DNA from 3 places in the Bacillus basilensis genome. Region 3 is predicted to be linked to each of the others. Evidence: riboswitches for the same ligand, from Rfam matches in the RefSeq annotation. Region 3 holds a riboswitch; each other region holds the start of a gene.
What was found. Region 3 has a riboswitch for thiamine pyrophosphate ahead of thiC (phosphomethylpyrimidine synthase ThiC). Riboswitches for the same ligand answer to the same signal wherever they lie in the genome.
Positions count from the first base shown of each region.

Region 1: linked by a shared signal. The riboswitch ahead of tenA (thiaminase II) and the one ahead of thiC (phosphomethylpyrimidine synthase ThiC) in region 3 are both predicted to bind thiamine pyrophosphate.
Region 2: linked by a shared signal. The riboswitch ahead of thiT (energy-coupled thiamine transporter ThiT) and the one ahead of thiC (phosphomethylpyrimidine synthase ThiC) in region 3 are both predicted to bind thiamine pyrophosphate.

Region 1 is NZ_JBNTQO010000004.1:2,665-12,851, forward strand. Features, by position in the region: gene ACQVV1_RS09350 (DUF3965 domain-containing protein) at 1-687, shown strand, start outside; gene ACQVV1_RS09355 (hypothetical protein) at 916-1,254, opposite strand; gene ACQVV1_RS09360 (SH3 domain-containing protein) at 1,260-2,420, opposite strand; TPP riboswitch at 2,690-2,801, shown strand; TPP riboswitch at 2,862-2,964, shown strand; gene tenA (thiaminase II) at 3,047-3,742, shown strand; gene ACQVV1_RS09370 (ABC transporter ATP-binding protein) at 3,711-4,460, shown strand; gene ACQVV1_RS09375 (ABC transporter permease) at 4,460-5,212, shown strand; gene ACQVV1_RS09380 (ABC transporter substrate-binding protein) at 5,209-6,210, shown strand; gene tenI (thiazole tautomerase TenI) at 6,221-6,841, shown strand; gene thiO (glycine oxidase ThiO) at 6,834-7,943, shown strand; gene thiS (sulfur carrier protein ThiS) at 7,959-8,162, shown strand; gene thiG (thiazole synthase) at 8,165-8,935, shown strand; gene thiF (thiazole biosynthesis adenylyltransferase ThiF) at 8,928-9,947, shown strand; gene thiD (bifunctional hydroxymethylpyrimidine kinase/phosphomethylpyrimidine kinase) at 9,954-10,187, shown strand, end outside.
Region 2 is NZ_JBNTQO010000014.1:58,088-68,274, reverse strand. Features, by position in the region: gene ACQVV1_RS21905 (sensor histidine kinase) at 1-822, shown strand, start outside; gene thiT (energy-coupled thiamine transporter ThiT) at 1,028-1,699, opposite strand; TPP riboswitch at 1,786-1,887, opposite strand; gene ACQVV1_RS21895 (FeoA family protein) at 2,082-2,309, shown strand; gene feoB (ferrous iron transport protein B) at 2,306-4,294, shown strand; gene ACQVV1_RS21885 (FeoB-associated Cys-rich membrane protein) at 4,308-4,478, shown strand; gene ACQVV1_RS21880 (lipoprotein BA_5634 family protein) at 4,513-5,091, opposite strand; gene ACQVV1_RS21875 (PspA/IM30 family protein) at 5,494-6,159, shown strand; gene ACQVV1_RS21870 (DUF350 domain-containing protein) at 6,239-6,643, shown strand; gene ACQVV1_RS21865 (DUF4178 domain-containing protein) at 6,665-7,171, shown strand; gene ACQVV1_RS21860 (DUF4247 domain-containing protein) at 7,184-7,999, shown strand; gene ACQVV1_RS21855 (hypothetical protein) at 8,099-8,317, shown strand; gene ACQVV1_RS21850 (YitT family protein) at 8,428-9,300, opposite strand; partial or broken gene ACQVV1_RS21845 (zinc-ribbon domain-containing protein) at 9,542-9,858, shown strand; gene ACQVV1_RS21840 (YdcF family protein) at 9,909-10,187, opposite strand, start outside.
Region 3 is NZ_JBNTQO010000011.1:135,372-145,558, forward strand. Features, by position in the region: gene ACQVV1_RS19945 (C40 family peptidase) at 1-156, opposite strand, end outside; gene ACQVV1_RS19950 (D-amino-acid transaminase) at 366-1,250, opposite strand; gene ACQVV1_RS19955 (LTA synthase family protein) at 1,756-3,684, opposite strand; gene ACQVV1_RS19960 (YkvA family protein) at 4,231-4,596, shown strand; gene ACQVV1_RS19965 (metal-binding protein) at 4,647-5,138, shown strand; gene ACQVV1_RS19970 (magnetosome magnetite crystal formation protein family) at 5,208-5,525, opposite strand; gene lldP (L-lactate permease) at 5,823-7,484, shown strand; TPP riboswitch at 7,556-7,671, shown strand; gene thiC (phosphomethylpyrimidine synthase ThiC) at 7,786-9,546, shown strand; gene ACQVV1_RS19985 (arsenic transporter) at 9,648-10,187, opposite strand, start outside.

The sequences.
Region 1 (10,187 bases), on a different contig from region 3:
AATGAGAAATGTATAAAGGATTGTAAACATCTATTATCCCATAAAGAAGTATTGGAATTTACATTCTTTTATATGTGTAAGAGAGCTAAATTCCTATCAAAGGAACAATTAAATAGTGATATGATGAGTCTAGCGATGTATTGTAATACTTTTGTGTATGATTTATATACACATGACTTATTACGGAAATATCGTAAGTGTACAGACTTCCTAGCATATTATGGACCTAGTCAAGCGGTATTAGCTTGTCAAAGAGCTGTACTTTCTCAAATTTCAGATCGATTAGACCCATTAAAGACTACTCATGTAGATGATTATTTATATGTAATGAAAGATATGATGGAGCATATGACGATAGGAATAATGGATCGATATGATCATTTTATCGGAAAGTTATTATCATATGTGCCATTTTTCGAAATGATTCAAGTTCCACAGCATGCATATTATTGTGAAGAATTACTGTATATTTGTAAGGGCATTGAATATAAAGAAGAAATATTACGCAATTATATATTTATACAATTACATGATTGTCTGCCATCATTCTTTAAACTATTTCTTAAAAATAAGCGTTATGCAACGATTCATGATATTCTGTTCTATTGGTGCGATGATGAACAAAGGATGAGCTTGGAGAAAAAATATAATCTTAGCTTTATTTATGAAAAATATGCTTGTGGGTAAAGAGCATTTTCTATATAAATTAAAAAGGATCTCACATAAACGTGAGATCCTTTTTTTGTTAGTAAAGCAAGGAGAATGTGATTAAGACGAGAAATAACATTCCATAAAGGAAAACTTGTGCCGTATTGCTTCCTTGTATACCAAAAAAAGTATTTATTTTTTTATATAAATTCAATATATATTTTAGCGGATTATCTTTGAAAGATTGGTACACAGTGTCTCCTCTTTCTAAGCTTCTTGTTCGTGTTTTTTGTTATTAGGGACATGAATGTATCTAGCTATGAATAGTAAAACAGCCATAAAGAACACAGGAAATACGGTAGATAAATAAAAACCATTACTAATAATATTTGTTATTAGGGCACTTAATAGAAAGATGGCATTATAAATATGTGCAATTTTTTGTTTTAGTTTAACTTGAAAGGATTCCATCATAATTTCTAAAGCGACAAAAGCAATGATAATAGATAAAAATACAGTATTTGTATTGTAAATGATTAAACAACAGATTAAACCTAAAAAGGCTAAGTATTCAATTATGAGAGGTATATTGATATTGCGTGGCATACAATTTACCTAACTAAATATGGCAGTGGGTTTACTGCATTTGTTTTTTCAAAATTCCATTCTCCATTGTGTAATTCAAAATGAAGATGTTGCCCGTATGAATGACCTGTGTTTCCCATATGACCTACTAATTGTCCAGCCTGTACTTGATCACCAGCTTGTACAGTGCGATCTTTCATATGAGCATAGACTGTTGTATATAGTTTCCCGTTTAGTTGATGAGCGATGAACACAACATTGCCATAGCTAGCTGAATAATATGATTTCACAACTTTACCTGCAGCCGCAGCTTGGATAGAGACATTACCCTGAGCTGCAATATCTATCCCATAATGCATTTGTTCCCAGCGCATATCAAAGGTTGAGCTAATTCTTCCTTGAGTAGGGAATTTGAAAACTGCTGGAATGGAAGTAGGTTGAGCTGTTTGATTTTGTGATTGCGTTTGATTTTGCACCACATAATGCTTTGCTACATATCCGTATCCTGTGCCAAAACGAATTTTATACCAAGTTCCGACAGTTTCCACTACTTGTATTTGTGTACCATTTTGTAATGAACCAAGTAGTGCACTACTTGTACTAGCATTGCTACGTACATTAAGTTTAGGTGTTGCAACTGTGTATTTCGTATTATTTTGAACTGTGATGCCTTTTACTAAAGGCTGTGAACCATTAGACACGAACGCCTTTTGTACGTAACCTGTTTTGCCATTATGTAAAATTTTATACCACTCACCTTGTTCTTCTTGAATGGTAACGAATTTCCCATTTGGTAATACATCTAAAATTGAAGATTCTAAATTAGGTTCAGAACGAACGTTTAATGCATTGGCATTAACAATGTATTGATTATTAGATTGAAGTTTGTTTTTTAGTAGAATAGCATCTTTTTGTACGTAACCTACTTTATTATTAACAGATACTTTATACCAGCTATTAGTTGTTTCGAGTATGTTTACTTTCGTATTAAAGCGAATTGTATCAATTGATGAGCTATTTGCGTTATCTTGTGTATGTAAGGCTACTTGATCGACTTTGACATATCCAGTTTTCACGTTAGATAATTGTTCAGCGTTGGCTGTTTGTACAGTTGTTTCTCCCATAGAAGGAAGTAAAGAGGCAATTGCGACAGTAGTTGCTGTTAAAGCAGTAGCTTTCATATTCATATAATAGAGACCTCCTCTAGTTGTATAGTTGTAATTTTATTATAGTATAAAGATATAATATAGTGGGTGTATTCACATAAATGTAATATGAAATCAATAAAAAAATAAATTTTTTGAGGATAATGATTCCTTATTATCCAATTAATTGGGATGATAATTTCTAAGATAGAATATAAATATTGTATAGTTTTATTATTTTGTTGACAATTGAGAAAATTAAAACAGTTGATGATGTCTTATTACGGTGTTATACTGACAGTGATAATTTCATAGTTTGCTAGGAGAGCTGGTGTTGCCAGCTGAGAGTAGGCCGTAAGCCTTTGATCCTTTTCATTACCTGATCTAGATTATGCTAGCGTAGGGAAGCAATTCGGACACTAATAATGAGTCCCCGTTTCTTTGCGTATAGAAACGGGGCTTTTTTATTTGAAAATTTCATATTGAAACCACTAGGGGTGCTTGTTGTGCTGAGAGAGGAATAATCCTTAACCCTTACAGACCTGATCTAGGTAATACTAGCGAAGGGAAGTGGAGCAACGAATAAATTATAATTTTATTTGCTGTAACCACTTCTTATTTAGAAGTGGTTTTTTATTTAGATATATAGATTGAAAGGGGATAGAGAAATGAAATTTTGCGATAGATTATTAGAAACTGTACAACCAGTTTGGGAGATGAGTCATAATCATCCGTTTGTAGTAGGTATGGGAGATGGCACGTTAGAAAAAGATAAGTTTCAGTATTATATTATTCAAGATTATTTATATTTGTTAGATTATGCAAAGCTATATGCGATTGGTGTTGTAAAAGCAACGAATCCACAAGTAATGGGGAAATTTGCTGAACAAATTGATGGCATATTAAATGGAGAAATGACAATCCATAAACAATATGCAAAAAGACTTGATATTTCTATAGAGGAGATAGAATCTGCCAAACCATCTGCTAAAAATTTAGCCTATACAAATTACATGATGTCTGTATCTCAAAATGGCACACTTGCGGAATTAATAGCAGCACTTCTTCCATGTATGTGGAGCTACTGGGAAATTGGAAAGCGTTTAAACGATATTCCTGGAGCAAGAGATCATGAGTTCTTTGGTGAGTGGATTCAAGGATATAGTTCGGAAGAATACGGTAACCTTTGTATTTGGTTAATAGATTTATTAAATGAAATGGCAGTTGGAAAGTCTGACAAAGAGCTAGATCGATTAGAGGAGATTTTCCTATATTCCAGTCGATTTGAATATTTATTCTGGGATATGTCCTATCGTAAGGAGATGTGGGGATTTGAGGAGCAAGAACATACTACAGTTTCATAATGTTTCTTTTCATTATGATGAGAAACCAATCATCAATGAATTAAATGCTTCTATACGAGATAAAGAGTTTGTAAGTATTATCGGACCGAGTGGATGCGGGAAAAGTACTTTATTTCGCCTTATTACAGGTTTAGAAGAAGCAAGTACGGGACAGATAGAGCTGACAGAAACAAAGAGCCATCCTGTAGGATATATGCCCCAAAAAGATATGCTCCTGCCATGGAGAACGATTATTGAGAATGCTGCCCTGCCGCTAGAGTGCCAAGGTGTACAGAAGAAAGAAGCACAAATAAAGGCAAAGGAACTGTTACATAAATTTGGCTTACAAGGGTATGAGACAAAATATCCGAAAGATTTATCTGGCGGTATGAGACAACGCGTATCTTTTATTCGAACTTTATTAACAGGCGGGGAGATATTGCTGTTAGATGAACCGTTTAGCGCGTTGGATGCTTTAACGAAGGCATCTTTGCAAGAATGGCTGTTTGAACAATGGAAAGAGTGGGAAAAAACAATTTTATTTATTACTCATGATGTGGAAGAAGCATTATTTCTTTCTAATCGAATTTTCGTTGTAGAAAATCAACCGATAACTACTTTAACCGAGAAGATTGTACCGCTTGATTGTAATCGGACAAGAAAAGATTTATATAAGCCTGAAGTGTTAGCGCTTAAAGATGAGCTTCTTAGTATGTTACAAAGGCAGGTACTCGTATGATGAACCGGTTGAAGGAACTATTACCTGCCCTTACACTTTCTAGTATTTTACTTGTCATGTGGGAAATAGGCGCAAGAGTTGTAGATGAGATGTACATTTTACCGTCACCGTCTGCAATTGTAATGAAGATATGGAAACTAAAAGATATATTATTTACGGTTCATTTGCCGGCAACATTAAATGTCGTTTTAATAGGGGTGGCTATTTCTATCGTACTTGGGGTAGGGCTAGCGATGTTAATGAATGCGAGTAATTGGATGGAGAGAGCATTTTATCCATTATTAGTTGCCTCACAAACGATTCCGATTACAGCGCTTGCTCCACTCTTCGTTTTATGGTTTGGATATACGATTTGGAGTAAGGTTGTTGTTACGGTTTTAATTACGTTTTTTCCAATTGCGGTCAATACGTATGATGGACTACGTAGTACAAAAATAGAATGGGAGGAGCTCTTAGTTACGTATGGAGCAACGAAAAAAGATGTTTTTCTTAAATTAAAGTTACCATCTGCTCTTCCTTATTTTTTCTCAGCTTTAAAAATTGCAGTTCCGCTTAGTGTGATTGGGGCAGCAATTGGTGAATGGCTCGGTGCACAAGCCGGGTTAGGATATTTCAGTAAAAGGATGATGACGCAATTAGACGGAGCGGGTGTATTTGCACCCATTGTATTGTTATCATTATTAGCTATTTCCTTTGTCATCCTTATTTCGATTTTAGAAAAGAAATTTATTAGTTGGAGGAAGCATTCATGAAATTTTTAAAACGCATCTTTGTGTTTACATTATTAGTTGCAATGATTGCTGGATGTTCTAGTAATTCAGCATCAGATAAGGGTAAGAAAGAAAAAGAAATAACGGTCATGCTTGATTGGTACCCAAATGCGGTACATAGCTTTATTTATGCGGCAATTGAAAAAGGCTACTTTAAAGAAGAAGGAGTAAAGGTGAATATTAAATTCCCTTCCAATCCGACTGATCCATTAACTTTAGCAGCGGCAGGAAAAGTAACGGTTGGCTTGTATTATCAACCAGATGTTGTTATGGCAAGAGCAAATGAACAAATTCCAGTGAAATCAATTGGAGCTGTCGTACGTTCCCCGTTAAATCATGTTGTATCACTGAAATCAGCAGGCATTCAATCACCGAAAGATTTAGAAGGAAAAACAGTAGGATATTCGGGGACACCTTTAAGTGAGATGTATTTAAAAACGATGGTAAAAGAAGCTGGTGGTAATCCAGATACAGTGAAAGTAGTCGATGTTGGCTTTGATTTAGTACCAGCGTTAATTACGAAAAAAGTAGATGCAGTAACAGGAGCATACATTAACCATGAAGTACCTGTTATGCGACATGAAGGCCATGAACCAGCGTACTTTAATCCAGCTGATTATGGTGTGCCAAACTATCATGAGCTTGTATTTGTAACAGGTGATAAAACGTTGAAAAAAGATAAGGAAGCGTTGCAAGCTTTCTTACGTGGTACGAAAAAAGGTTATGAATTCATGAAGAAAAATCCAGATGAAGCATTAAATATTTTATTAAATCATCAAGAAAAAGAAAACTTCCCGCTTGTACCAGAAGTTGAAAAAGAAAGTATGAAAATTTTATTAGAGAAGATGGAAACGAAAGATGAGCCATTCCTATCGGATTCAAAAGAGTCATGGGAGAAACAAAATAAATGGCTGAAAGATAAAGGGATGACGAAAGAAATCGTTCCAGCTGAGGAATTATTCGAAAACATTTTAAAGTAGGCGAATGAATATGAAAAATGAGCTTCATGTAATCTCAAATGGTCACATGTCATTCGAAGAGCTAGTGAATGTAGCAATGCAAATTGAGAGTGAGATTGATTATTTACATGTTCGTGAGCGTGAGAAAAGTACGAAGGAATTGTATGAAGGTGTGGAAAGTCTTTTGAAGAAAGGCTTTCCCGCATCGAAGATAGTAATAAATGATCGAATTGATATTGCTATTTTATTAAATATTCCGCGTGTGCAGCTAGGATATCGAAGCGCAGATGTAAGGTCAGTGAAAGAAAAGTTTTCTTATTTGCATGTCGGTTATTCTGTGCATTCTTTAGAAGAGGCGATCGATGCATTTAAGAATGGAGCGGATTCACTCGTCTATGGTCATGTATTTCCGACAGATTGTAAAAAAGGTGTGCCAGCGAGAGGGCTTGAAGAAGTTTCAGCCATTGCAAAGTGTTTATCCATACCGATTACAGCAATTGGAGGAATCACCACGGAAAACACAGGGGATGTTCTTACTAATGGTGTCAGTGGTATTGCTGTTATGTCTGGAATTATAAGTAGTAGTAACCCATATAGCAAAGCGAAATCTTATAAGGAATCAATAAGAAAGTGGGCGGAAAAACATGTGTAAGAAGTATGATGTAGCGATAATTGGCGGAGGTGTAATAGGTAGTTCAGTTGCACATTTTCTAGCAGAACGAGGGCATAAAGTAGCGATTGTAGAGAAGCAACAGATTGCATCTGAAGCCTCGAAAGCAGCTGCTGGTTTACTTGGGGTTCAGGCAGAATGGGATGCGTATGATCCGTTATTTGAACTTGCTAGAGAAAGCCGTGCTATATTTCCACAACTTGCAGCAGTTTTACGTGAAAAAACAGGCATCGATATTGGGTATGAAGAAAAAGGCATTTATCGCATTGCTCAAAATGAAGATGAGAAGGAAAGAATTCTTCATATTATGGATTGGCAGCAGAAAACAGGTGAAGATTCCTATTTTCTAACGGGAGAAAAATTGCGGGAAAAAGAGCCATTTCTATCTGAATCCATTATAGGTGCGGTATATTATCCGAAAGATGGTCATGTTATTGCACCAGAGCTTACAAAAGCATTTGCACACTCTGCAGCAATTTCCGGTACTGATATATATGAACAAACAGAAGTATTTGATATTCGTATTGAAAATGATAACGTAACAGGAATTGTTACAAGCGAAGGTATTATTGCGTGCGAGAAAGTTGTGATTGCAGGTGGTTCATGGAGCACGAAGTTACTAGGTTATTTTCACCGCGAATGGGGTACATATCCAGTTAAAGGAGAAGTAGTAGCGGTAAGAAGTAGAAAATCACTTTTAAATGCGCCTATTTTCCAAGAAAGATTTTATATTGCACCAAAGCGCGGTGGACGGTACGTAATTGGAGCAACGATGAAGTCTCATACGTTTAATAAAACTGTGCAACCAGAAAGTATTACTTCTATATTAGAGCGTGCTTATACAATATTGCCGGCTTTAAAAGAAGCGGAATGGGAAAGTGCATGGGCAGGATTAAGGCCACAATCAAATCACGAAGCTCCTTATATGGGAGAGCATGAAGAAATAAAAGGTTTATATGCTTGCACGGGCCATTATCGAAACGGCATTTTATTAAGTCCTGTTTCTGGTCAATATATGGCGGATTTAATAGAAGGAAAGCAGGAGAATCACTTGTTAGATTCATTGCTTTCTAAAAGAGTTTAGAAAGGGGATGGAAGTTTGAATTTAAAAATTAATGGTAATCAAATTGAAGTGCCAGCGAGTGTGAAAACAGTAGCTGAACTACTTACACATTTAGAGTTAGATAACAGAATTGTTGTAGTTGAGCGTAATAAAGATATTTTACAAAAAGATAATCATACAGATACATCTGTTTTTGATGGAGACCAAATTGAGATTGTAACTTTCGTAGGAGGCGGTTGATTATGTTAAACATTGGACCATTGTCATTTCAGTCTAGACTTTTATTAGGAACAGGGAAATTCCCTGATTTTGACGTACAGCAAAAAGCAATTGACGTTTCTGAAGCTGAAATTTTAACGTTTGCAGTACGTCGTATGGATATATTTGATGCAAAGCAACCTAATTTATTAGAGAAGCTTGATGTGAAAAAATATACGTTATTACCGAATACAGCCGGAGCGAAAAATGCTGAAGAAGCTGTTCGTATTGCAAAATTAGCGAAAGCTTCAGGACTTTGTGACATGATCAAAGTAGAGGTTATTGGTGATGATAGAACGTTATTACCTGATCCAATAGAAACATTAAAGGCATCTGAAATGTTACTAGAAGAAGGATTTATCGTACTTCCTTACACATCTGATGATGTTGTATTAGCCCGCAAATTACAAGAACTTGGCGTGCATGCGATTATGCCAGGAGCATCACCAATCGGATCAGGGCTTGGTATTGTAAATCCGTTAAATTTAAGCTTCATTATTGAACAAGCGACAGTACCAGTTATCGTTGACGCTGGTATCGGTAGCCCAGCTGACGCGGCATTCGCGATGGAATTAGGAGCGGATGGTGTGTTATTAAATACGGCTGTATCAGGAGCAAAAGATCCTATTAAAATGGCATACGCAATGAAATTAGGTATCAAAGCAGGTCGCATAGGCTTTGAAGCAGGTCGTATCGCACGTAAACGCTGTGCAACTGCAAGTAGTCCTTTAGAAGGAATGAGTGTAGTTGAATAATCGATATTCTCGCCAAGAACTATTTTCTCCCATTGGGGAAGAAGGACAGCAAAAGATAAGAGAAAAGCATGTGCTTATTATTGGCGCAGGCGCATTAGGTAGTGCAAATGCAGAAATGTTTGTAAGAGCTGGTGTTGGGAAGGTAACAATTGTTGACCGTGATTATGTCGATTGGAGTAATTTACAAAGGCAGCAATTGTATGCAGAGAGTGATGTGAAAAATAATCTTCCGAAGGCTGTAGCGGCGAAGAAACGTCTAGAAGAGATTAATAGTGAAGTAAGAGTAGAAGCACTCGTTCAAGATGTAACAGCTGAGGAATTAGAAGAGCTTGTTACAAATGTTGATGTAATCATTGATGCAACTGATAATTTCGAAACGCGTTTCATTGTAAATGATATAGCGCAAAAATATTCTATTCCATGGATTTACGGGGCTTGTGTAGGGAGTTACGGACTTTCTTACACAATTCTTCCTAGTAAAACACCATGTTTATCATGTTTATTACAATCGATTCCGCTTGGCGGTGCGACATGTGATACAGCGGGCATTATATCACCTGCTGTATCTCTCGTCGTTTCTCATCAAGTAACGGAAGCTCTTAAACTATTAGTGGAAGATTACGAATCACTTCGAGAGGGACTTGCGTCGTTTGATGTATGGAAGAATGAATATTCATGTATGAATGTGCAAAAGCTTCGTAAACACAATTGTCCTTCATGCGGGGAGAATGCATTATATCCGTATTTAAATAAAGAAAATACATCGAAAACAGCAGTTTTATGCGGACGAAATACAGTTCAAATTAGACCACCTCATAAAGGGGAAATGGATTTTGAACAATATAAGGGGCTGCTGGAAGGTCGCGTTACGGATTTAAATGTAAATCCATATTTACTATCATTTTCTGTTGAAGAAAAGAGATTAGTTGCCTTCAAAGATGGTCGTGTACTTGTACATGGAACGAAAGATATAAGCGAAGCAAAGACGATTTATCATCGCTATTTTGGTTAGAAAAGGATGAGTGGGATGAAAGTGAATAAAGCTTTAACAATTGCAGGATCTGATAGCGGAGGCGGTGCTGGCATTCAAGCGGATTTAAAAACATTCCAAGAGCTTGGTGTATATGGGATGACGGCTATTACGGTAATTACTGCTCAAAACACGCTTGGCGTTCAAGGGGTATATCCTGTTCCATTAGAAGGTATTACGGAACAGCTGAATTCAATTGGTACGGATTTAACACCAGATGCT
Region 2 (10,187 bases), on a different contig from region 3:
AAAATAGCAAAATTAGATTTTACAGAAAGAATACCGATTACTTCAAAAGATGAAATTGGGGATTTATCGAAAAATATTAATGTGCTATCGAATAAACTCCATTCGCATATTGGACAGTTAGAAGAAGATATTGAAAAGGAAAGAAAGTTAGAAAAAACGCGAAAAGAATTCATTTCTGGTGTTTCACATGAATTAAAAACACCGCTAAGTATTATGAAAAGCTGTATTTCTATTTTAAAAGACGGGGTAGCTGAGCATAAAAAAGAGTACTATTTTCAGGCAATGGAACGAGAAGTAGATAAAATGGATACGTTAATTTTGGATATGCTTGAGTTAGCTAAATTTGAGTCAGGTACATATAAAATGAAAATGGATTTATTTTATATTGATACAGTAATTGAAGATATATGTGAACATCTGTCTGTAGAAATAGAGAAAAAAGAACTTTGTGTTCATAAAAATATAGGTCCATTTGAAGTGATGGCAAATCAAGGCCGGATTGAACAAGTCATCGTAAATTTCATTACGAATGCCATACGTTATACACCAAATAAAGAAGATATTATTATTTCTACAATAGATGAGAAAGGTCGTATAAAAGTATGTATTGAAAATAAAGGTACTCACATTGAAGAAGAACAATTAGATAAAATTTGGGATCGTTTTTATCGCGTGGATGCAGCTCGTCAGCGTTCGCAAGGTGGAACAGGTCTTGGGCTTGCTATTTCGAAGAATATTTTAGAACTGCATGATGCTGAATATGGAGTAAAGAATACAGAAGATGGTGTATTATTTTACTTCTATTTACCGAAAAAAGCGTAGACAATATGATCTACGCTTTTTTAAGTTATTTTCATATTATCTTTACCTAATCTTTATTTTCAAGCGATATAATCGTGTTAGAAAATGAGGTTATGTAAGGAGTCGATGAACCGTGCATAGCAATTGGCTAAGTATAATGGTATTTATTTTCTTTTGTGCATTTATTGTTTTTTTAATTGATATTACGATATGAAAAAAAGAGCGCTCATGAAGCGCTCTTTTTGTTTGCATTTATTTGATAAGCATTGATGCTCTTGAATAAGCGTGGTGAAGTAAGGAATAAAAATATAAGTAAAACGGTACATAGAATGTAGGAACCAATCATTACGCTACCGTTTACGATTAATGAATAAAGCACAGCGGATTGACCTTTCGGTGCATATTGTCCCCAGAAAATAATACCAGCAATAAAGTGACAGAAGTAGCGAGCAAAGCTACCAATAAATGTAGCAACAATAATGTAACCAAGAACTTTCTTTCCTTCGTTCTGTTTTGAAGAAGGTTTGTCTTTACGGCTACCTAAATTGGATTGTTCTTCACTATTTTCATTGGTTGTTAAAAGTGCCTTTTGAATAGGACGATAGAATAAACCAGCAAATCCAATGAATGCGAAAGCAACGAAGTATTCAATGAGTACTTGAATTGGTGTGACGATAATGGCATCTCCGACTACAATTTGTAATAATCCCCAAATTAAGCCTCCTAAGAAAGCCATTTTGAAGCCCCAGCGGTATGCGATAATAAAAATAGGAATCATAGCAAATGAGATGGAACCGCCTGTTGGAAGTTTAATTGATAATGGTAAAATGTCGATGACCATGGCGAAGGCTGCAAGAATAGCAGATTCAATCATCGCTTGTAAATTGGTGTTACGCATGTTGTCTCCCCCTAAATTAAAGTTGTACAAAAAAGAATAGATATCATAGGAGGATACGAAATACGTAAATAAAAAAGAGGTATGTATTTCGGACGTTTGCACAATCCCTGCGTTAGCATTAACTAACAGGTTCTAAGGGTCGGAACGAAGTGTTCCCTCTCAGCGGTAAGGCTCCCCCTGTGATAACGAGATTCTTTATTTGCTATTGTTTATTGTAAGCGAAATGGATGAGAATGGCAAACGAATCTGTTATGACAATGATTGAAATAGAATTGTAGCAAAATGTTAATAAATATGAAGCAAAAGGGTATAGTACAAGAGAAATAGAGTGTGCTATAATTTCTCTGAAAATAATTATCATTCTCTTTTGAGGGGGAAGGTTATGAGCTTAGTAGATATTAAAATCGGTGAGAAAGTGTTAGTAAAAAGCGTTCAGTCTTTAGATCATTTACTAAAGAGAAGATTGGCGGCTTTTGGTCTTTCTGAAGGAAGCGAACTTCGCATGAAGCAGAAAGCGATGTTCAAAGGTCCTTGTACATTGGAGTGTCGTGGACAGTTAATTAGTATTCGTCATTGTGACGCGAAAATGATAAAGGTGGAATTAGCGTGAATAAGGTAGCTTTGCTAGGGAATCCAAATACAGGGAAGACATCATTATTTAATGCACTTACTGGTTCTTATGAATACGTAGGAAACTGGAGCGGTGTAACAGTAGAAAAAAAGGTTGGTAAATTAAAAGATAGACAAGGGACATTAATCGATTTACCAGGCGTATATGATTTGAACCCAGTTTCGCGTGATGAGGGTGTTGTAACAAACTTTCTACTAACAGAAGAATTTCAGCATATGTTAAATATTGTGGATTCCTCGCAATTTGAACGAAATATGCATTTAACGTTGCAGTTACTTGAATTTGGTAAGCCGGTTTCAATTGGTTTAAATATGGTTGATGTGGCGAAGCAAAGAGGAATTGTAATTGATGTAAAAAGGTTATCAGAACTATTAGGTGTAACAGTCGTTCCTGTCGTTGCAAGAAGCGGAAAAGGCTGTGAAGAACTACTTGCGACTCTTAAAGAAAATGACAAAAGTGAGAAAAAGCCATTCATTATTTCATATGGTGTACAACTGGATGAAGGAATTGGAGAAGCAATTTCTCTTTTAGAAAAAGAGAATTACGAGCATCCGAGATGGTTAGCGCTTCAATTTTTAAGTAATAACGAAGTAGTAGAAAAAGAAATGAAAGCATTACCAATTTATAAGGAGCTTATAGCCATTCGATCTCGCTTAGAGGGAAAACTTGATTGTACGTTGGAGGAGCATATTTACAAAACTCGTGAAGCGTATATTGAAAAGTTAAAAACAAATGTTATGAAGCATGAGAAAGAAGGAAAAATTCCTTTTTCGGAAAAAATTGATAGGTTAATTACACATAAAGTTTTAGGACTTCCAATCTTTTTAGCAGTTATGTTTTTTATTTTTCAGGTTACGTTTACGTGGATTGGTACACCGTTATCTGATATGTTAGATGAGTTTTTTGGTGGACAGCTTACGGATTGGGTGACGGCTGGGCTCACGAGTGTCGGAGCTTCTGATTTTATTCAAGCGCTCGTTACAGAAGGCATTATTGCCGGTGTTGGTGCTGTATTAGTATTCGTTCCACAAATCTTTGCACTATTCTTTTTCATTTCATTATTAGAAGACTCAGGATATATGGCGCGAATTGCAGTTGTTATGGATAGAATTATGGAATTCTTCGGTTTAAACGGAAAAGCGTTCATTCCGATGATTATTGGTTTTGGATGTAACGTTCCAGGTATTATGGCAGCGAGAACGATTGAACAAGAGAAAGAACGTTTACTTACAGTTCTTGTAACACCATTTATGTCTTGTTCAGCACGTTTACCTGTATATGCGTTATTTGCGGGCGTATTCTTCCCTCATAGTCAGGCAACTGTTGTGTTTTCTTTATATGTTGCAGGGATAGTCCTTGCGTTATTAGTTACAAAGATTATGTCTCTTACAATTTTAAAAGCGGAGAAGTCTATTTTCGTTATTGAACTACCGCCTTACCGCGTACCGCAAGCGAAAACGTTATGGCTAAGTACTTGGGAGAAAGGGAAAGGATTTGTTCGTAAAGCAGGTACATTTATCTTCGGTGGTTCTGTTGTCATTTGGCTATTAAATTATGCAGGTCCATCAGGATTTGGTGTTGATATGGGAGACAGTTATTTAGCGATGATTGGCGGATTTATCGCACCATTATTTGCCCCGCTCGGTTTTGGAACGTGGCAAGCTGCGGCATCTCTTTTAACAGGATTTTTAGCGAAGGAAGTTGTTGTTTCTACAATGGCAATTATTTATGCGGTGAAAGAAGATGTGCTTGGCAATGTAATGGGAGCACATTATACTGCGTTATCAGCTTATGCATTTATGTTCTTTATTTTATTATATGTTCCGTGTTTAGCGACGGTGGCTGTTATTAAACGTGAAACTGGATCAGCGAAATGGACGATTTTCTCAGTCGTTTATCCGCTCGTAGTTGCTTATGTATTAACGCTTACTATATACCAAGTTGGATCTTTACTCGGATTCTAAAAGGAGATGTATAATGATGGTCAATATTATAATTGGAGCTATCATTTTTGGTTATGCAGCATATACGTTAGTTCATTTTGTAAAGAGAAGTAAAAAGGGAAAATGCGCCGCATGTTCTTTAAATAAATCATGCGAGTCGCAAACTTGTAGTCCGGATATGGAGAAAATTGCTCATAATAAATAGAAAAAAGCTTTGCGAATTTCGCAAAGCTTTTTTATTACTTTTTAATTTTTACAAGTTGTGATGATTCTACACCATTCTTTCCAGGGAATTCTTTACTAGGGTCTTTATCGAATTTTAATACCCCAACAGATTTTTCATCACCTTTTACATTTCCGTAAGTTGCATCATCAACAATCGCGAACATATCTGCATATGCACGGCCACTTCCGATAATTGTATTGCCTTCATATTTTAATTTTGCGCCATCAATTGTAGCATTTTCTATTTTTTCTTTTGCGAATAATACACCTTGTTCTGCTGTTACAGCCGGTAATTTATCAAGTGGTTTCGTATCGTCTTTTGCATCCACTTTGCTAAGTAATTCTTTCTTCACTAGTTCTTCACCAGTTTTCTTATCCATGACAAGAACTTTTTTACCTTCTAATGTTGTCATTTTCATTTTATAGAAGTCTTTTTCTTTCACTTCTTTTTTGTTTTTATCTGTAATTTGCTGAACTTGCTCTTCTGATCCGTACAGTACAAAGCCGTTCGCTTTTTCTCCTAATAAAGAACAACCTGATAATGCTCCGAATGAAATTGCTGCTGCTAATCCGATTCCTACTAATTTTTTCATGATGATTTCTCCTTTTATATGTTTTATAGTAAATACATTTTTGTATTAGTTCTGAAATGATGAGAAGCTTGTTTGCTGCTTCTGGTATTAGTGTATAAGAAATATGGAAACGTAACTATCGAGTTAGCTTACAGTAATATTACACTTCTGTAATTTAGTGAAATCGCAAAAAAGTAAGTTAATTTTAAAGGGAGATAATGAGAATATATTAGAAATACAATATTGCATCTAGAATGTCATATTATAATGGATGTATTTTGGAAATAACATGTAAGTACATCTTTGTTTTGTTATAATAAACACATAGGCTGTAAAAATTACTATTCTTTACTGTAAAGGGAGATTTTTCAGTTTTCCAAGTAGTAAATTTGAAATATGAGGTATATCATAGGAGGAATTTGGATGTCTGTATTTAAACGATTAAGAGATTTAACAATGTCAAATGTGTATTCAATAATTGAAAAAGCGGAAGATCCAGTTAAGATGACGGATCAATATTTACGCGATATGCAAGCGGATGTACAAGAAGCTGAGAAAAGTGTAGCAGCTCAAATTGCACTTGAGAAGAAATTCAAAATATTATTTGAAGAGCAAGAAGCACTTGTGAAAAAACGTGAAGAGCAAGCTCATATGGCTGTTCAAGCAAGCAATCTTGACCTTGCGCGTCGTGCTCTTGAAGAAAAACAAAATGCAGAGCAAAAGATGAATGAGTATAAAGCAAGCTATGAGCAAAACAAAGCTGCTGCTGATAATCTTCGCCTGAAGCTAGAAGAAATGCGTAAGCAATTAACAGAGCTGAAAAATAAACGTGAAACACTTGTAGCACGTGTAAATGCGGCGAAAGCACAAAAGAATATTAATCAGGCAATGTCTGGATTTGATTCAAATTCAGCGAAAGCTGGTTTAAGCCGTATGGAAGAGAAAGCTCTTCAATTAGAGGCTGAAGCAGAAGCAAGCGGTGAAGTGTATAAAAAAGAAAAATCATTAGATGATGAATTCGCAAGCTTAAACAAAAATTCTGCTGTTGACGATGAATTAGCTCGTATTATGAAGCAGTATGAGAAATAATATAGAATAGAGACAAATGAACCGACATGTCTAAACAAATTCATGTCGGTTTTCTATTATATTTAGAGGAGGTTTTGCAATGACATGGACAAATGTATTAGCCATGCTTGTATGGACTGGAGCAAGTGCAGTACTTTTATTTGCAATTATGTGGGTTGATTCGATTTTTACAAAATACAATGATTTAAAAGAAATAAAAAATGGGAATACAGCTGTAACAACTCGTTTCGTTATGAAATTATTTGCGCAAGGATACATCCTATCTCAATCGATTACGAAAGCAAATGACTTATGGCAAGCGCTACTTGCATCAGCAGTTTCTTTCGTTATTTTGTTAGTAGTAGAAATGTTTATTGAATTTGTGTTAAGGAAAATGGCTGGTTTAGATTTAGAAGAAGGTACGAAAGAAGGCAGTGTTGCACATGCGATGTTGGCCGGATCATTACATATCGTTGGTGCACTTATTTTAGGTGCTTGTTTATAAAGAGAGAAGGAGGTGTAGGTCATGAGTTTATTTAAACGGATTAAAAATATAATGAAGAGTCCAGAGCCGCCGAAACCAGAGAAAAGTTTATTAACGTTAGCTCCTGGTGATATGATCGAAGTTTCATTAATTATGTACGAATTAACTGGAAAAACGAGTATGCATTCTCGTAAAGAAATTGTTTTAACACTGCAAGACGGGAAAGATATTCGTTATTTAAAAATTGAAGACCGTGAAAATACGTATTACAAATTATATACACCAATTGATGGTCGGTTAGATTCGATTGATGAAATTCCGACGACAATTGAAATGGATGATACAGAGTACCATATGGAAGAGCAATATAACGGACGTGTTGTTGTGATGGGGAAAACACCATTCTCTGCTTCAGAAGAACAGCATGTATGGGAATTCCAATCAGATAATCGAAAATTATTGCGTATTGAATGGCAAAATGGTCGCACAATGATGTATGAGGGAGAAGCAATTATTCCTGCTGATGTACAAATTATAAGAGCAACGTAAGGGGGCGTAATCATGTCAAACCGATTGTTTACCATGATTAAATCGTTCGTGATCCCTATACTTGCTATCGTTATATTACTTGTTGTTGCTGGATATGCCTTATCAGGTTGTCAGGGCGGACAGACAAAGTCGATTCAAGACCGTTATCCACTTGAATCTGTCGCAAAAGAAGGTAAACAAGAATCTTACGTGTATAGGGCCGCCAATCGGTCAGTTCCTGAAGTCGCAAAGGAACTCATTAATGAAAGAGAACCGAAGCAAGCATCTAAAGAAGACGAAAATCAAATGTTCCTCGTTTATTCTGATAAGATTTATAATCTGCAAAAGGATAAAGAGAAGCCATCTGATACGTTAATTGAAATAAGTAATAAAGAGTTTGTCCGTCAAAATTACCAACCATCCTTCTTGCAAGGATATATTATGGGAAGTATTTTAAACGATATATTCGGTTCACGAAAATCATCATCCGGTGATTATCGCGGATATAATGACAGACAAAATCATAAACCAGTTATTCCAGAGAGACCACCTACAAAAGAAGAAAAGAAAACCCCACCTCCAATTACGAAGGAAGGGAAAGGATCTATCATTAAGCGTGGCGATAATGTAGATTCGAAATCTTCTGTAGGAGATACTGGAAGTATTACGAAAAAAGGAAGCAGCACGCCTCCGCCTTCTACTGGAAGCAAAGGGAAAATAACGAAAACACCAGGTGGTTCGAGCGGATCAGATGTGAAGCCGAAATCATCTATTAAAACGCCGCCAAGGAATACATCTCCTCCGAAAACGAGGGTCGGTGGTTCTGGGAAAATTACGAAGAGAAGATAGTGTAGAGACCGAAAAGTGGAATTTGCTTTTCGGTCTTTTTTTTGTTGTGGAAATAAATCCCTTTTAGTTGGTGCAATTAAGACATAAGGAGGGAATAGTATGACTATGTATAAAAGATTTAGTGTAATTATGTTCCTCGTATTATTCTTGAGCTTGTTTATTAGTAGAATGGTGAAATTTCACTTTGTGGTAGGTATTCTATGGATACTATGTACATGTACCCTTTTTCTATATGTTCCGCTACGCTTTCAACATAAAGTGACGGCTTTTCAAAAGTATGTAGCGTGGATTAAACGGGGAGGAAGATGGAGCGAGTAAAAATATATCAGCGATTATTGAAATATATCGACTTACCGACAAAAACTGACAACGGTAGTATAAGAAGAGGGTGTGCCAAAATGTTAGCACACCCTCTTTATTCATAATGATTAATGAATATCACGTTTCTTGAAATTACCGCCTTTTACTTCTGCTACGTCATAAACTGTAATAAAGGCGTGTGGATCGATTTCATTAATAAGTTCTTTCATTTTACTTTCTTCTAAACGGTTAATTACACAAGAAATTTCTTTGAATTTCTCTCTTGAATAACCACCGTATACTTCGTTATATGTTGCACTTCGGCCTAAACGGTCACGAATTGTTTCTACCATTAATTCAGGCTCTTTTGTAATGATTTTAAATGCTTTCGAACCACTTAACCCAACTTCAACGATATGAATCACTTTCGAAGCAATAAAGTAAGCAATTGCCGAAAGGATAGCTCCTTGAAGGCCGAATACTGTTGATACGAAAATAAATACGAACATGTTTAAGAATAAAATAAGGTCACTCGTTCCAAATGGTAACTTACGAGAAAGTAATACAGCTAGCATATCGATTCCATCTAATGCTCCACCGTTACGTAATGCTAGTCCCATACCAAAACCGATGATAATACCACCAACAACTGTAACTAATAATGTATCGCCTTCAATAATAGCTGGTATTCCGTGCATGACAACGGTACCTATTGCTAATGAAGCAATCCCGATAATAGAATAAATTGCGAAGCTTTTACCTATTTGTTTATACCCTAACCAAACGAAAGGAATGTTAATAACTGCGATTAGAGCTCCTAATGGCAATCCAAATAATCTTGAACTAACGATACTTAAACCAGTTACACCACCGTCTGATACGTTATTTGGAATTAATACTGCTTCTAATCCGTACGCTGTGATAAATGCCCCAATAATAATCATCAAAGCTTTTGAAGCGATTTTTAGCTTATTGGGCTTGTTTTTGATAATTTTCTCCATGTAATTTCCTCGTTTCAAACTAGTTTCTTATTTGTTACGTAATTCACACCTAAATTTCATTTTAACATTTAATTTGAAAAAATTCTCCTTTAATGGATGTATGCAGGGAATATTATCACCATATTATTATTTTAAATACACCTGTAAATGATTAGTGAGCGGGCATAATTCTGATATAAAAAAGTAGAATGAACAGTATAAATATGTACAGTTAGGGCGTTCATATTAGGGAGGAGATTCTGTGAGATACTGTACGAAATGTGGGAATGAAACGAACGAGGAGAATAAGTTTTGTGGACAGTGTGGAGAGAGTCTTAATTATGAAAAAGTAATAGCCAGTCATCCAAATAGTGATATAGAGTTTTTTCATTAGTTGGCTTTATAACGGGATTGATATCTTGGTTTATTAATTTATGGGGGCTTGTTGGTACGGTAGCTATTGTATTTTCTATATTAGGTTTAAATAAAAAAGTGACGGGTACGAGTAAAGTGTTTGCTATTGTTGGAATCGTTTCAGGAATTATTAATGTCTTGTATGCGTTTATGTTAATTGTTTAACTAAAAAAATGATCCTCTTTCATGAAAGAGGATCATTTTTTTTGTAGCTATTAAGAAATAATAAAACTAATTACTGTTAGGAATAAAGCGAAGCCTAAAATAGTTCCACATATTTTCATATGGCGCTTACGTCCCATAACGACGATTGCGACATATTCGCGAATCATTGCATTAGGCCAGTAATAAAATGCAGTTTTTGATCCGATTCCTTGGCTATTAAGACCAGCTTGTCTTGCATATATACCAGCGCGGAAAAGGTGGAAATTATTCGTTGTAAAGATACTTCTATACTTACCGTCTGGTTTTAAAGAATCCATAATTTCTTTAGA
Region 3 (10,187 bases):
GTTTACCGTATAAGATGAGCTGTTTGATGCAGAAGCTTGGACAGTTGTAGCAGCTTTTTGTGTATTTTGTTCTGGGGCAGCTTGAACACTATCAAGTGTAGGTGCTGCTCCTCCTGCTACAGACACTGCCGCAAGACCGGCAAGGTATTTTTTCATAATTTGTCGATTCCTTTCTGTCTGTAATGTAGTGAAGAAATATTTACCAACTGTTAAAAATTCTAAAGAGCATGTCGATTACTGTCAAGACTTATGCGGGAATCTGAATATGACAAAAAGATTACAAAAAAAATCAAGGCATAAATCTATACCTTGATTTCCATTTAAATACATATATTGAATGTAGAAAGAATAGAAATTATTCGTGTTTAAGAAGATGACATATTGGATTGTAACAAACTTTGAGAAAAGGATCTTTGTAGCATTTTAGTGATAGGGCCAACTTGACCATCTTGGATTGCGGTTCCATCAAGATGAGTCATCGGCAAAATTTCAATCGTCGTTCCTGTAAAGAAACATTCATCGGCTTGATAAACATCCCGAACGCTGAAAAGTTCTTCTTGTACAGGAATGCGAAGGGTTTTCGCTAAAGAAAGGACATATTGACGAATAATGCCATTTAAAATAAGGTGATTAGCTGGATGTGTGTAAAGAGTTCCGTTTTTGATTAGAAAGAAGTTAGAACAGCTTCCCTCAGTTACAGTACCATTTCGTACGAAAAGAGCCTCTTTACAACCTTTGCGCTCAGCTTTCGTAGCAGCTAATACATTGGGTAATAAATTTAATGATTTGATATCACAGCGTAGCCAGCGCGTATCTGGTTCTGATATAGCGCGTACACCATATTCAATCCATAATGCTGGTCTTTCTTTCTTTGTAATATAGGCATAGATTGTCGGAGGGACGTCATATGAGAATGTATGGGTACGAGCTTGTACACCACGAGATACTTGTAAATAAATAGTTCCATCTTCGTGGAAGTTATTATTTTCAATTAGTTTATAAAGTAGGGTAATAAGTTCTGCTTTTGAGAAAGGGAGTGTTAATTCTATTTCTTCCATGGAGCGATATAATCTTGTGATATGCGGATCTAATAAGTGAAAGTTTCCTTTATATAGGCGAATAACCTCGTAGACACCATCCCCAAACTGCAAGCCTCTTTCTTCAAGTTCTATGTACGTTTTTTGTTTCATTGTATCAATAACTGCATCATTCCAAAGTACAAATCTTTCATATGCCAATTTTCGTCCCATCCTTTCGTAAGTGCATAAGTAAAGTGAAACTTTAATTCATAAAAATCCCTATAGTAATTTTTATGTGGGTAACTCTTTACATATGACGTATATGTATTTGTAAATGGTAGAGAAGTAGTGGTGATTTATAGCATTTTGTATATACAAATTCGAAAATAAGAAATAAGAATCCTGCTTTTAAATAAAAAAAAGCAACATTCTTATGGAATGCTGCACAAGGAGGGTAGCTATCTTTCATAGGGACATCGTCTTATTGAATGTTTTGTGTATGGAAACAAAACATATTGAAAGACAATTATAAGAAAGTAGAAATAAAACGATTCATATATTTCTTTAAGGGATCTTATTACAGATGAGAGATAAGAAATATATAGAACCTCGTTTACATATTTTATTATAGAGATGTTTCGTTAACTCTATGTGAATATTTGGTAAAGGTTATGTAATGTTAAAGTTAATGAATATAAGTGATTGTATGGAGAAATATAAAAAAAAGAGGCTGAGATTACTCAGCGCTCTTCTTTTCTTCTTTAATAGCTGTCTTTACTTCACCAGTTTTGGTCTTGTTGCTTTCAGAGAAGCGAAGTAAGTCACCTTCAATGATTTTGTCAGACATGTTTAATTCATTTTGGGCACGATCAATGAGTGGTTGAGATTCTTCTTTTGGTAATTGTACAACTTCGCCAGTATTACGATCGTAGAATGTACTGTTCGTGTACATGTACTTATCTGTAACGAAGCTACCGTCACGAAGAACAACAAATCCTTTATTTTCTGGTGAGAATACATCATGACCAAATTGAATTTGATTCGTAGAATCTACACCAAGTAAGTTTAGAATTGTTGGTTTAATGTCAATTTCACCAGTTGGTTTTGAAATTGTTTTACCTTCTTTTTGACCAGGAACGTGAATAAACATCGGTGTTTTTTGTAAGTTCATATGGTCAAATGCAGTAATTTCTTCTTTTCCTAAGAACTGTGCCATTGCACGGTTATGGTTTTCAGAAATACCATAGTGATCACCGTAGAATACGATAACTGAGTTGTCGTAAATACCTTCTGCTTTTAGACGCTCAATAAAGTGTTTCATTGCTTCGTCTAAATAGCGAGCAGTTACCATGTAACGGTCAAATACGCCATCACCAGAATTGTATTCATCGATTAATTTCGTACTTTCATCATAAGTGAATGGGTAATGGTTTGTTAAAGTAAGGAAGCGAGTATAGAACGGTTGCTTCACTTCTTTTAACATATCGATAGATTGATCGAAGTATTCGATATCTTTTAATCCCCAATTTAATTTTGTTTCTGGTGTAATCTTGTAGTCAAGTTCGTTGTAGTAACGATCATAACCAAGTGCTGGATACATAATGTTACGGTTCCAGAACGTTGCGTTGTTCGCGTGGAATACCGATGTGTGATATCCTTGCTCACGTAAAATTTCTGGAGTTGCTGTATATTCGTTATTACCATGTGTGAAGAATACAGCACCACGGTCTAGTGGATACATTGAAGTATCTACTAAGAATTCAGCGTCAGATGTTTTTCCTTGACCAGTTTGATGGAAGAAGTTATCAAAGTAATAACTTTCTTTCGTAAATTGGTTTAAGAATGGTGTAACTTCTTGTCCGTTAACTGTTGCACCAATTAAGAATGTTTGTAATGACTCAAGAGAGACGACAATTACGTTTTTCCCTTTTGCAGTACCAAACATATTTGGATCTGGTTTGCTTTGCGTTGTTTTTACGTAGTTCTCTGTTTCCTGTAATTTACTACCGTCAGCAAATGCTTTTTGTGAACTTGATTTTGCTTGTAAGCCAAGATCATATACTTGGTGTACATATAAACCTAAGTTTTTAACAAGCATAACGCGGTCGAATGAACGTGTTAATAGTTCTGGACGTTCAGCTTCTGCCAGTCCTAAGTTTGCGAAGAAAATAGCAATTGTTGACACGAAGTATAGGGAACGCATTGGGCGTGCTACACGTTCTGTCGGTGCAAAATTCTTCATCTTCTTCAATAAAATGAAGAATACGATAATATCAGCAAATGCAAGGATAATTTTGTAGTTAAACAATTCTTTTACACTAGAACCTAAACTTCCGAAGTTAGATGTTTGTCCTAGTACTGGTAAAGTAACGAAGTCATTATAGAATCCGTAGAACATTACGTTACCAACAAGAACGATTGTTAAAACAAAACTAATTCCAAGTGCTATATAGTTACGTTTTTTCCCTTTTGCAAATAATGCAAGACCAACAAGCAGTAATGATGCTGCTAATGGGCTAAGGAATAAAATGAATTCTTGCATGAAAGATTCAAGTTTTAAATCAAAGCTTGTGCGTGTAATAAGGTATGTCTTCAACCATAAGGCTAAAGCTACGAATACAGTGAAACGCACATTTTGAAATTGTGATTTCAAGGTTTCTTTCATTCATTTCCACCCTTTCTCTATCAGGCTTGGTCGATTTTGGAGCGAAAAATGCTAAAATAAAAAATACATAGTTTTCTTGGCCATAATTAGAGGTTCTATATTCACCCATATACGACTATAACTATGCATACCCTTTTGGTTTCTTGTGTTGCTCATAAGCATAACGTCATTTCTGTATTATACAACAAAATTCATTTCTGAGAAACACTATAACATTTTACATTTTTTGTATGAGATTTGTCACTACCAGAGAAAACTTTAACATTCGTTTATATGTCCGTCAACTAGAAAATATAACAAAGGTAGAGCAGAATGTTAAGTGAAAGTGAAAATTTTCTTTGTTGAGAAATAAGAAATGACAATGGGTAAGTGGTTATCTAGAAACCTATTATATGAAGGGAAGTATGCAAAAATTAACGAACACTTGTTCTTTTTTGGTTTGTTTGTTACAATGAAAGTTCATTGATAGATTATGTGTAATTTTGATGAACTTTTACTGATAACATATTGTAGCTTATTTTTTTAAAAAAATAGGGAGGCTTTTACATGGAACAAAAATTTTCAGTTGAAGCGTTTTGGAAGAAAGTAAAACATGTTGCAAAGCAAGCAGGGCAGTCGGTCATTTATGCAAGTTTATTATTGTTTTACGTTTTGCAGAAACCGGATGTTCCAAAACGAGTGAAAATTATTGTAATTGGAGCGCTTGCTTATTTTATTGCACCGATTGATGCGATTCCAGATTTCATTGCTGGAATTGGTTATACGGATGATTTAGGGGCGTTAATGGCTGCACTATTACAGGCGTCGTTATACGTCAATGAAGATGTGAAAGATAAGGCACGAGTGAAGTTGGCAGAATGGTTTGGTTCGGATATAGACACATCCTTTATCGATCAGAAATTAGATCAATAGGTGAGAACTGTCATATGGTGACAGGGCGAACGTAAGCGAGGAAGTGCATTATGCCATCAGGAAGAACGCATACGAAAATAAACTTAATATCCCTTCCGGTTGTTTTGTTTTTGCTCTTTTCGTATGGATTAACAAATTTTGATTTTTTATTAACTTTTGCAATTGGCTTTTTAGTAGGGACTTCATTTTTAACGCCGGATTTAGATACGTATAGTAATGCGTATAATAAATGGGGATTCCTGCGTATATTTTGGTATCCGTATAAGAATGTCATGCCGCATCGCTCCTTCTTTACACATACAATTATACTTGGTGATGTAATTCGTATTGCATACATGTTAATTGTGTTTTCTCCGTTTTTATTCCTATTAAATGTAATCGCACTTGACGGGAATTTAATAGAAATTGCGAAGAAACATGAGGTTGAAATTGTAACGTTCGTAATGGGAATTGTTGTGGCAAGTACGCTTCACATTATAGCGGATAAAGTGAATACGCGCCGCAAGAAGATGATGAGAAAAAAGAAGAAACGCAGAAGATAAAAAAACCATCCCAAAAGGTATTTTGGGATGGTTTTTTCTTATTAATCAAACGTTTGTTTAAAAAGGAAATTAAGCTTTCAGTACTTTAATGCCTTTTACGATGTTCCAAATGAAGTAGTATAAGCTAATGATTCCGCAAATACATAAGACAATCATTGTACCGATCCCCAGTGTTACGTCTGGTTGATCAGATCCAAGACCCATAATTCCTAAAATAGTTACGCTAATGAATGTAGCGATACTTGGAATAATGTGTGTCCATAGAGCGCGTTTTGCATGTGGTTTTGTTTCAGCATCGCCTACAATCCACACAATAATAGGGAATAAGATAGGGGCAAATAATACACTAAAGTAAGATAAAGCTGCTAATATTTTGTTTCCGTTCATATATATCACCTCATAAATAATGTCCGTTGTTATACTATTATTATGCAATAGTTTTGACAAGCTTACTATCGATGAACATTACAAGAACGTGACGATTTTGTAAGATTTTCTGGTGAAATAATAAAATTTTCAAAAAAATCTTTTTTAATGGAAATTGTTATGGTACAGTATAAATGAAAGTTATTGAAAACGTTTTCTTAAACGTTTTTTTATTTTTAGGATTAAAGGTATGATGACCTGATAGTCTACTGATGAGGTTATTCTATTTAAAAGGGGATTCTTTAGGGGGAGAGAACAATGAACACATGGACACAAGTTTATGATCCGTTCGGAAACATTTGGATTTCGGCAGCGGTCGCACTTATTCCGATTATATTTTTTTTCTTAGCTTTAGCAGTTTTCCGCATGAAGGGGTATGTGGCAGGATTTATTACAGTTGTACTTACAATTTTAGTGGCGTTATTCGCTTATAAGATGCCGTTCACGATGGCGATGGCAGCGACCGGATATGGTTTCTTATACGGATTATGGCCAATTGCTTGGATTATCATTATGTCGGTATTTTTATATAAAATTTCTGTGAAAACAGGTCAATTTGATGTGATTCGTGCATCTGTATTATCCATTACGAATGACCATCGTTTACTCGTTATTTTAATCGGTTTTTCATTCGGAGCATTTTTAGAAGGGGCAGCAGGATTTGGTGCACCAGTAGCGATTACGGCAGCACTTCTGGCAGGCCTTGGGTTAAATCCTTTATATGCAGCGGGTCTTTGTTTAATTGCAAATACGGCACCAGTAGCGTTCGGGGCGATGGGAATTCCGATTACAGTTGCTGGACAAGTAACAGGTATTGATCCACATAAAATCGGACAAATGGCTGGACATCAATTACCGTTTCTATCATTATTTGTTCCGTTCTTTATCGTATTTTTAATGGATGGATTGAAAGGGGTAAGACAGACTTGGCCTGCTTTACTTGTAGCGGGTAGTTCGTTTGCAATTACTCAGTTCATTACAGCGACATTCTTAGGACCAGAACTTCCGGATATTACGTCAGCACTTGTAAGTTTAGTTAGTTTATCGTTGTTCTTAAAAGTATGGCAACCGAAAGAAATCTATCAATCCGGGCAAGCAAATAGTGAAGTAGCTGCAACAACAACGGCGGCATCGATGCCGAAATTAACGTTAGGAAAAGTTGTAAAGGCATGGTCTCCATTTATCGTATTAACGGTTATGGTAGTTATTTGGAGTCAAAGTTTCTTTAAAGCATTATTTGCTCCAGGAGGCGTGTTAGAAAGCCTTGTATTTAAGTTTGAAATTCCAGGCTTGCATAATTTGGTAATGAAGGCAGAGCCTATTGTAAATAAAGCGACGCCTTACGAGGCAATTTTGAAGTTTGATGTATTATCAGCAACTGGAACAGCGATTTTAATTGCTTGTCTCATTTCCATGTTTATTTTGAAAATGAGTGTAAAAGATGCAGTAGTAACATTTAAAGAAACGTTAAGCGAATTGAAAATGCCAATTCTATCTATCGGATTCGTATTAGGATTTGCATTTATCGCAAACTATTCTGGTCTATCTTCTACACTAGCATTAGCACTAGCAGGAACTGGCGGACTATTCCCATTCTTCTCACCATTCCTAGGCTGGATTGGCGTATTCTTAACAGGTTCCGATACGTCAGCGAATGCATTATTCTCAAATCTACAAGCAATTACAGCACAACAAGTTGGTGTATCTGAAGTACTTCTCGTTGCAGCAAATACAACGGGTGGTGTAACAGGAAAAATGATTTCTCCGCAATCAATTGCAATTGCTTGTGCGGCAGTTGGACTTGCTGGAAAAGAATCAGATTTATTCCGCTTCACAGTGAAGCATAGTTTATTCTTTGTAATTATTGTTGGTATTATGACGTATGTACAGGCATATTATTTAACGTGGATGATTCCATAAGTAACAAAAGAAATAAACTTTGCATTTTTCAGATTATCGTGTATGATGGGAAAGTATTGAAAATTAAATCAGTGATAAACTAGGGGTGCCTAACGTATGCGTAGGCTGAGAGAGAAGCGCGTGATCTTCTTAACCCTTTGGACCTGATCTGGCTCGTACCAGCGTAGGGAAGTTAACGGCTTTACATAATGATGTCTTTTATGAGCCAGGTCCTTATTTTTTTATGGACCTGGCTCTTTTTATTTTGGCATACGCTGGCCATATCTCGTCCTTGTCACGAACAGGGGAGGCAACAAAGGTTATGAAACAATCTGTTTCAGCTGAGCAAATTGAATTGAAATCGAGTTTACCAGGGAGTAAGAAAGTATATGTAGATGGACCACGCGCAGGTATGAAAGTGCCGATGCGTGAGATTGAACAAAGCGAAACGAACGGCGTCTCAAATCCGCCAATCCGTGTGTATGATACGAGCGGTCCTTATACGGATCCGGCGTATAAAGTAGAGCTGGAAAAGGGGATTCCAACGCCGCGCCACTCTTGGATTCTAGAGCGCGGGGATGTAGAGGCATATGAAGGGCGCGAGGTGAAACCAGAGGATGACGGTGTGAAAGTGGCTTCGAAACATACACATATTTTCCCGCAAATGGATCGCCAGCCGCTTAGAGCGAAGCAAGGTGCAAATGTTACGCAAATGCATTATGCGCGTAATGGCATTATTACGTCTGAGATGGAATACGTTGCGATTCGTGAAGGCGTAGAGCCTGAGTTTGTTCGTAAGGAAATTGCAGAAGGTCGTGCCATTTTACCAGCGAATATTAATCATCCGGAAGCAGAACCGATGATTATCGGGCGTAATTTTCACGTGAAGGTCAATGCAAATATCGGAAACTCTGCTGTATCTTCTTCTATTGCAGAAGAAGTAGAGAAGATGACGTGGGCAACGCGCTGGGGTGCAGATACGATTATGGATTTATCTACAGGTAAAAATATTCATACGACGCGTGAGTGGATTATTCGTAACGCGCCTGTACCAGTTGGAACTGTACCAATCTATCAAGCACTGGAAAAAGTAAACGGAATTGCAGAAGATTTAACGTGGGAAGTGTATCGTGATACGTTAATTGAGCAAGCGGAGCAAGGCGTGGATTACTTTACGATTCATGCCGGAGTATTACTTCGTTACATTCCAATTACGGCAAAACGTACGACGGGTATCGTTTCACGCGGTGGTTCAATTATGGCGCAGTGGTGTTTATTCCATCATAAAGAAAACTTTCTATACACTCATTTTGAAGAGATTTGTGAAATTATGAAGCAGTATGATGTTTCGTTCTCTCTCGGAGATGGATTACGTCCAGGTTCAATTGCAGATGCAAATGACGAGGCACAATTCTCTGAGCTTGAAACACTTGGTGAATTAACGAAAATTGCTTGGAAACATGATGTGCAAGTGATGATTGAAGGGCCTGGGCATGTACCGATGCATTTAATTAAAGAGAATATGGAGAAAGAGCTTGATATTTGTCAGGGCGCGCCGTTCTATACACTTGGGCCGTTAACGACAGATATTGCACCAGGTTATGACCATATTACATCGGCAATTGGAGCTGCGATGATTGGCTGGTTTGGAACGGCGATGCTTTGTTATGTAACGCCGAAAGAACATTTAGGATTGCCAAATAAAGATGATGTTCGCACGGGGGTTATTACGTACAAGATCGCTGCACATGCAGCTGATCTTGCGAAAGGGCATAAAACGGCTCATCAGCGTGATGATGCACTTTCAAAAGCTCGTTTTGAATTCCGTTGGCGCGATCAATTTAATTTATCTTTAGATCCTGAGCGTGCGATGGAGTACCATGATGAAACATTGCCAGCAGAAGGCGCGAAAACGGCTCATTTCTGTTCCATGTGTGGACCGAAGTTTTGTAGTATGAGAATCTCACATGATATTCGTGAATACGCGAAAGAAAATGATTTAGAAACGACAGAAGCAATTGAAAAAGGGATGAAAGAGAAAGCGAAAGAATTTAAAGACACTGGTAGTCATTTATACCAATAACACGTTACACCTCTTTACTTGATTGATCACACTGTAGTACCTAACTTAAATATAGAAGAAGCCCCCTTTGCTAAGACGGTAGCAAAAGGGGCTTCTGTCGTTTATAAGGCGAAGAAGAGGTGTACCCAGTAGTATAAGAGGAATAATGTGACGACTGTTGTGAGAGGAATAACGATAAGGGATACACTTAAATAGTCTTTCCATTTTACTTTAATTTTGTTTTGTTTCAGTATATACATCCAAATGAGGGAAGCTAGCGTACCGATTGGTAATAATAGTGAACCGATGTCACTACCGATAATATTTGCGAGATAGATAGTTTTTAATGTGACTGGGTCTAGTCCCATTTCTGTTAACGTAATGGTACCAATCATAAGTGCAGGGTGATTATTGAAGATGTTAGAGAGGAGGGAAACAAGTCCGCCCATTGCAAAGCTAGCATAGAGTAGATGCTGACTTACAACTGGTTCGAGCCAATTTACAAGTGCTGTTGTTAATCCTGCGTTGTGAAGTCCGTAAATAATGACGTACATAGAGAAGGCGAAAATTAAAATGTGCCACGGTGTCTTTTTCAAAATGTCGACAGGATTTGTTCGTAAGTAGTACCATCTCCAGATGAGAAGAACGAGTGAGCCGAGTAC